2 regions of the Micromonospora sp. PTRAS2 genome follow, and region 2 is predicted to be linked to the other one. Evidence: predicted binding sites of a transcription regulator. Region 2 holds the regulator's gene; the other holds the start of a gene.

Region 1 (3,400 bases), on a different contig from region 2:
GCGTCGGTGAGCGCGACCAGGTCGGCCGGGGCGAGCTGGAGCTGGAGGCCGCGCCGGCCCGCCGAGACGTACACGGTGTCGTGGGCCAGCGCGGAGGCGTCCAGCACCGTGGGCAGCCGCTTGCGCTGGCCGAGCGGGCTGATCCCGCCGCGCACGTACCCGGTGGCCCGCTCCGCCACCGCCCGGTCGGCCATCGTCGCCCGCTTGCCGCCCAGCGCGGCGGCGAGCGCCTTGAGGTCCAGCTCGCCGGTCACCGGCACCACCGCCACCGCGAGCGCGCCGTCGACCTCGGTGACGAGGGACTTGAACACCCGCTCCGGCGGCACACCCAGGGCCGCCGCGACGAGCGCGCCGTAGTTCGGCGCGTCCGGCGACACGTCGTACGGGTGGGTGCTGTGCCGGATCTTCCGCTTTGTCAACAGCGCCGTCGCCGGAGTCCCCTGTCCCGCCATGCCGACAAGCTAGCCGGCCGCCGCCTCCTGATCCAGCGGATACGTCACCGGGCGGCAGACCAGCACGGTCGGCGCGCCGGCCACCCGGGTCAGCACCAGGCTCGCCGCCTCCGGGCCGGCCAGCCGCAGGTCACGCCGCAGCCGCTCCGGCTCCAGCGCCGAGCCGCGCTTGAGGATCTCGACCCGGCCCACCCTGCGCTCGCGCAGCAGGGCGCGCAGCCGTTTCAGCGAGAACGGCAGCACGTCGGTCACCTCCAGGCAGCGGGCGAACGGCGTCGCGCCGGGAGTGTCGGCGTACAGGTAGGCGATGGTCGGGTCGGCGAGCGTGGCGTCCAGCTCGCCGGCCAGCTCCGCCACGAGGTGCGCGCGGACGACGGCCGGGTCGGGGTCGTGGACGTACCGCCGGACGGGCCCGACGGCGGCCTCTTCCGTGCCGGAACCGGTGAGCTGGTGGTGGCAGGCGGGCCGGGGGTGATTGCAGGGGGCCCTTCCTATACAGAAAGCGTTAACAGGGGGCCCTTCCTTCAGCACGGTCGCGCGGCGGGGGACCTCGGCGAGTCGGCCGCACCACAGGGCGGCCTCGACCAGGTCGCCGCCCACGCTGACCCACTCCGCCTCCGCGCCGGCCGGGATCAGGCTGTGGTCGAGCCCCGGGGCCACCTTCACCACCGTGTGCGGCACCCGCTCGGCCAGCGCGGTGACGAAGTCCCACGGCGGCGAGTAGGCGTTCGGGTCGAAGATCCGCCGGCCCGTGCCGGCCCTGCGCCGCGCCGGGTCGCAGAACGCCGCGTCGACGGCGGACACGTCGAACGCCGTGGCGTCGCCGCACTCCACCGTGAAAACGTCGGCCAGCCCGGCGGCCTCGGCGTTCGCGGCGGCCATCGCGGCGGTGACCGGGTCGGCCTCCACCCCGTACACCCGGATGCCGGCGCGGGCGGCGGCGAGCGCGTCGGCGCCGAGGCCGCAGCCCAGGTCGGCCAGGGTGCGCACCCCGGCGGCGCGCAGCCGGTCGGCCCGCCGGGCCGCGACGACCCCCCGGGTCGCCTGCTCCAGCCCCGCGCGGGTGAGGAACATGCCGGCCGCCGCCGGCCCGAACTTGGCGACGGCCCGGCGGCGCAGCTCGGCCTGGGTCAGCGCGGCGGCGGCCAGCCCGGCGGGCACCCCGGCCGAGCGGAGCGCGGCCGCCGCCGCCAGCGGGTCGCCGCCGGCCACCTCGGTCGCCGCGGCGAGCGCGGCCGACCCCTCGGGGGTACGCAGGGCGGCGAGCTGGTCGAGATCCACGCGCCCATTGTCGGGCCCGGGCGGCGGCGGACCGACGGCGGTGGTGGTGTCGGAGGTCGACGAGGTCCGGGGGCGGCGGTGGCGGCGTGTCGCGGTGACGAGTGGCGAAACTGTGGCGACACGACGGGCGACGCGTTGGCACTCTCCTTGACGGAGTGCTAGCCACGGCCTAACCTGCGATTAGCACTCTCCCATCGAGGGTGCCAGCTTCCGGGCCCCGTGCCCGGGGGTTGACGCCAGGCGGACCGGCACCCGCGACGACGGCCCCGCCCGGTGGCATGTGGCAGATTGACGCTGGTCGGCCCCGCCGTCCGGCAACGAAACCAGTACCCCAGGAGGGTATGCCCGTGACTACCGCGACCAAGGTTGCGATCAAGCCGCTCGAGGACCGCATCGTGGTCCAGGCGAACGAGGCTGAGACCACCACGGCGTCGGGCATCGTGATCCCCGACACCGCCAAGGAGAAGCCGCAGGAGGGCACCGTCCTCGCTGTCGGCCCGGGCCGGATCGACGACAAGGGCAACCGCGTGCCGATCGACGTGAAGGTCGGCGACACCGTCCTCTACTCGAAGTACGGCGGCACCGAGGTCAAGTACGCCGGCGAGGAGTACCTGGTGCTCTCCGCCCGCGACGTCCTCGCGGTCATCGAGAAGTAAGCAACCGATCCGCGTCACTGCCCCGGTCCGGCTCGCCGGGCCGGGGCAGTGACGCTTCGAAGGGATACAGATGGCGAAGATCCTGAGCTTCTCGGACGACGCCCGGCACCTGCTGGAGCACGGTGTCAACGCCCTCGCGGACGCGGTCAAGGTCACTCTCGGCCCGCGCGGGCGCAACGTCGTCCTGGACAAGAAGTTCGGTGTGCCCACGATCACCAACGACGGCGTGACCATCGCCAAGGAGATCGAGCTCACCAACCCGTACGAGAACCTCGGCGCGCAGCTGGTCAAGGAGGTGGCGACCAAGACCAACGACGTCGCCGGCGACGGGACCACCACCGCGACCGTGCTGGCCCAGGCCATGGTCCGCGAGGGCCTGCGCAACGTGACCGCCGGCGCCAACCCGTCCGGCCTCAAGCGCGGCATCGACGCGGCGGCCACGAAGGTCTCCGAGGCCCTGCTCGACCGGGCCGTCGAGGTCGCCGGCAAGGAGTCGATCGCGCACGTTGCGACGATCTCCGCGCAGGACGCGACCATCGGCGACCTGATCGCCGAGGCGATGGAGCGGGTCGGCCGCGACGGCGTCATCACCGTCGAGGAGGGCTCGGCGCTCACCACCGAGCTCAACGTGACCGAGGGCCTCCAGTTCGACAAGGGCTTCATCTCCCCCAACTTCGTCACCGACGCGGAGGGTCAGGAGTCGGTCCTGGAGGACCCGTACATCCTGATCACCACGCAGAAGATCTCGGGGATCGAGGAGCTGCTGCCGCTGCTGGAGAAGGTCCTCCAGAACAACAAGCCGCTGCTGATCGTCGCCGAGGACGTCGAGGGTCAGGCCCTGTCGACGCTCATGGTCAACTCGGTCCGCAAGACCCTCAAGGTCTGCGCGGTCAAGGCCCCCGGCTTCGGCGACCGCCGCAAGGCGATGCTCCAGGACATGGCGATCCTCACCGGCTCCGAGCTGGTCGCCCCTGAGCTGGGCTACAAGCTTGACCAGGTCGGCCTGGAGGT
Region 2 (3,400 bases):
GTGCTCACGCCCGACGAGGCCCACACGGAGGACGTCATGCTGCGGCTGCGGCTCGCCTCGGGGCTGCCGCTGGCGGTGCTGGACGACGCGGGCCGCGCCGGGGCCCGGCGGGCCCTCGCCGACGGCCTGCTCGACCCGGCCGGCTACGCGGCCGGCCGGGCGGTGCTCACGCTGCGCGGCCGGCTGCTGGCCGACGCGGTCGTGCGCGACCTGCTGCCCTGACGGGGGTGACCCCGACCGGCCGGGGGAGCGGCCGGTCGGGGATCACTTGATCAGGTTGACGGTCATCGGGTAGCGGTAGGGGCTGCCCTCGTTCGCTTTGATGCCGGCGACGATGCCGAAGATGATGCCGACGATCATGGCGCCGAAGCCGATCAGGAGCCCCACCAGGATGCAGGTGAGGATCCAGCCGATCAGGGCGATGACCGACCAGAGGAGCTGGAAGTTCAGCGCCGCCACCGCGTGGGCGCGGACCGTCGGCGACTGGTTGCCCCGGGCGAGCAGGGCGATCAGCGGCGCGAGCCAGCCGAGCACGCCACCGCCGAGGAACATCCCCGCCGCGCCGCCGAAGTGGGCGACCAGGACCCAGGTCTTGTCCTCGTTGTTGGCGTAGCCGCCGGAGGGCGCGCCGTACGCGCCGCCGGTCGGATATCCGCCACCGGGCGGGGGGAAGCCGCCCCCGGGTGGCGGGTAGCCGGCCGACGGCGGCTGGTCACCGGTGGGCGGCGGATAGCCACCGGGCGGGGGATAGCCGCCCGCCCCGGGGGCCCCGGACAGTGGTGCGGTGGGGGGCTCGTGCCCCGGCGAGCCGTACGGTGCCGACGGGTTCGGCTCCGGCGGGTAGCCGCCGGGGTCGCCCGATCCGGGAGGGCGAGGTGGTTCAGTCATGCACGTCACGGTAGGGGTTGCGGGCAAGCGGGCACCAGAGCGACACCGCCGCGGAGCGGCGGATGTTCGGCCCGCCCACGCAGGTGGCGGCCCGCACCGGGCGGCCGTCGACCGGTCGGCGCGCGCCCGGCCGGCCTCCCGCGCGGCGGTCGCCGCACCCGCGGTCCGTCGTTGATCTTACCCAGCACGGGGCAGCCGACGTAGACTGGCACTCGTTACAGTCGAGTGCCAGGCGTCGACGCACCGGCGGAGCGCCGACCTGCGGTGCCGCCGCGCCGCCGGGCCCGACATGCGACAGGAGGTGGCAGGGTGGGTCTGGACGACCGCAAGCTCGCCGTGCTCCGCGCGATCGTCGAGGACTACGTCGCCACCCAGGAGCCGGTCGGCAGCAAGGCGCTGGTCGAGCGGCACCAGCTCGGCGTCTCCCCCGCGACGGTGCGCAACGACATGGCGGTGCTGGAGGAGGAGGGCTACATCCGGCAGCCGCACACCAGCGCCGGCCGGGTCCCCACCGACCGGGGCTACCGCCTCTTCGTCGACCGGCTGTCCCGCGTCAAGCCGCTCAGCCCGGCCGAGCGCCGGGCGATCGAGCGCTTCCTGGTCGGCGCGGTCGACCTCGACGACGTGGTGCACCGCACGGTGCGGCTGCTGGCGCAGCTCACCCGGCAGGTCGCCGTGGTGCAATATCCCTCGCTGGCCCGCTCCTCGGTGCGGCACCTGGAGCTGGTGCCGATCTCCACCACCCGGCTGATGCTGGTGATGATCGCCGACACCGGCCGGGTCGAGCAGCGGCTGGTCGAGCTGCCCGCGCCGGTGAGCGCCGACGACGTCACCGACCTGCGCCGGCTGGTCAACGAGAAGCTCGTCGGCAGCCGGCTGTCGGAGACCCCGCCGCTGGTGCAGGCGCTGGTCGAGGAGTCGAGCCCGCACCTGCGCGGCACCATGACCACGCTCTCCACCGTGCTGCTGGAGACGCTGGTCGAGCGGCACGAGGAGCGCATCGCGCTGGCCGGCACCGCCAACCTGACCCGGGGCGGCCTGCTCGACTTCCAGGGGTCCCTGCGGCCCATTCTGGAGGCGCTGGAGGAGGAGGTGGTGATGCTCAAGCTCATCGGCGAGGCCGAGTCGACCACCACCCGCGTGCTGATCGGCGACGAGAACGAGATCGACAATCTGCGGGCCGCCTCGGTGGTGAGCACCGGCTACGGCCCGGGGGCGACCGCGCTCGGCGGACTGGGCGTGGTCGGCCCCACCCGGATGGACTACCCCGGCACCATCGCCACGGTGCGGGCCGTGGCACGCTACGTGGGCGAGCTGCTGGCCCAGAACTGACCAGTCAGGGCCGACGGCCGGCTCCGGCCGACGACCGGCGCAACGCGACAAGAACATGAGGACACGGGACGCAGTGGCCAGGGACTACTACGGCATCCTCGGCGTGAGCCGGGAGGCCTCCGACGACGAGATCAAGCGCGCCTACCGCAAGCTGGCGCGGCAGTTCCACCCGGACGTCAATCCGGACCCGGAGGCACAGGAGAAGTTCAAGGACATCAACGCCGCGTACGAGGTCCTCTCGGACGACCGGAAACGGCAGATCGTCGACCTCGGCGGCGACCCCCTCGCCCCCGGCGGCGGGGGCATGGGCGGCCCGGGCGGACCCGGCGGGGCCGGCCCGTTCGTCGGCTTCCAGGACATCATGGACGCCTTCTTCGGCGGCGCGGCCGGCGGCTCCCGGGGCCCGCGCCCGCGCACCCGGCCCGGCGCGGACGCGATCCTGCGCCTGGAGCTGGACCTGCACGAGACGGCGTTCGGCGTCGAGGCCCCCATCACCGTCGACACGGCGGTGCTCTGCACCACCTGCTCCGGGGCGGGCACGGCGGCCGGCACCCACCTGGCCACCTGCGAGGCGTGCGGCGGCCGGGGCGAGGTCCAGTCGGTGCAGCGCACCTTCCTCGGCCAGGTGGTCTCCGCCCGGCCGTGCACGGTCTGCCAGGGCTACGGCACCACCATCCCGCACCCCTGCCCGACCTGCACCGGCGACGGGCGGGTGCGCACCCGCCGCTCGCTCACCGTCAAGATCCCCGCCGGGGTCGAGGACGGCATGCGCATCCGGCTCGCCCAGCAGGGCGAGGTCGGCCCGGGAGGCGGCACCGCCGGCGACCTCTACGTCGAGATCCACGAGCGCCCGCACGACGTCTACTCCCGCAAGGGCGACGACCTGCACTGCCGGGTCACCGTCCCGATGACGGCCGCCGCGCTCGGCACCCGGCTGACCATCAAGACCCTCGACAGCGAGGAGACGGTCGACGTCAAGGCCGGCACCCAGCCGGGCAGCACCCTGCGGCTGCGTGCCCGGGGCGTGCCGCACCTGCGCGGCACCGGCCGGGGCGACCTCTACGTCCACCTCGACGTGCGCACCCCGACCAAGCTCGACCCCGACCAGGAAAAGATGCTGCGCGACTTCGCCAAGACCCGGGGCGAGGAGGTCGCCGAGCTGAGCAAGCAGGGCGGCTTC

The links. Region 2 encodes HrcA, which represses chaperone genes, less so after heat shock. Its sites were predicted from a motif close to GGTTNGCACNCTCNNNNNGAGNGTGCNAACC; they were not measured.
Region 1: a site for HrcA is predicted at 1,912-1,942, ahead of groES (co-chaperone GroES). Genes of this name have one in related genera too.

The regions. Positions count from the first base shown of each region.
Region 1 covers NZ_JBSWBU010000003.1:313,119-316,518, reverse strand. The annotation lists gene ybaK (Cys-tRNA(Pro) deacylase) at 1-452, opposite strand, end outside; gene ACVMYR_RS12220 (THUMP-like domain-containing protein) at 462-1,733, opposite strand; gene groES (co-chaperone GroES) at 2,075-2,389, shown strand; gene groL (chaperonin GroEL) at 2,460-3,400, shown strand, end outside.
Region 2 covers NZ_JBSWBU010000004.1:60,420-63,819, forward strand. The annotation lists gene hemW (radical SAM family heme chaperone HemW) at 1-222, shown strand, start outside; gene ACVMYR_RS15255 (DUF4870 domain-containing protein) at 265-888, opposite strand; gene hrcA (heat-inducible transcriptional repressor HrcA) at 1,198-2,220, shown strand; gene dnaJ (molecular chaperone DnaJ) at 2,294-3,400, shown strand, end outside.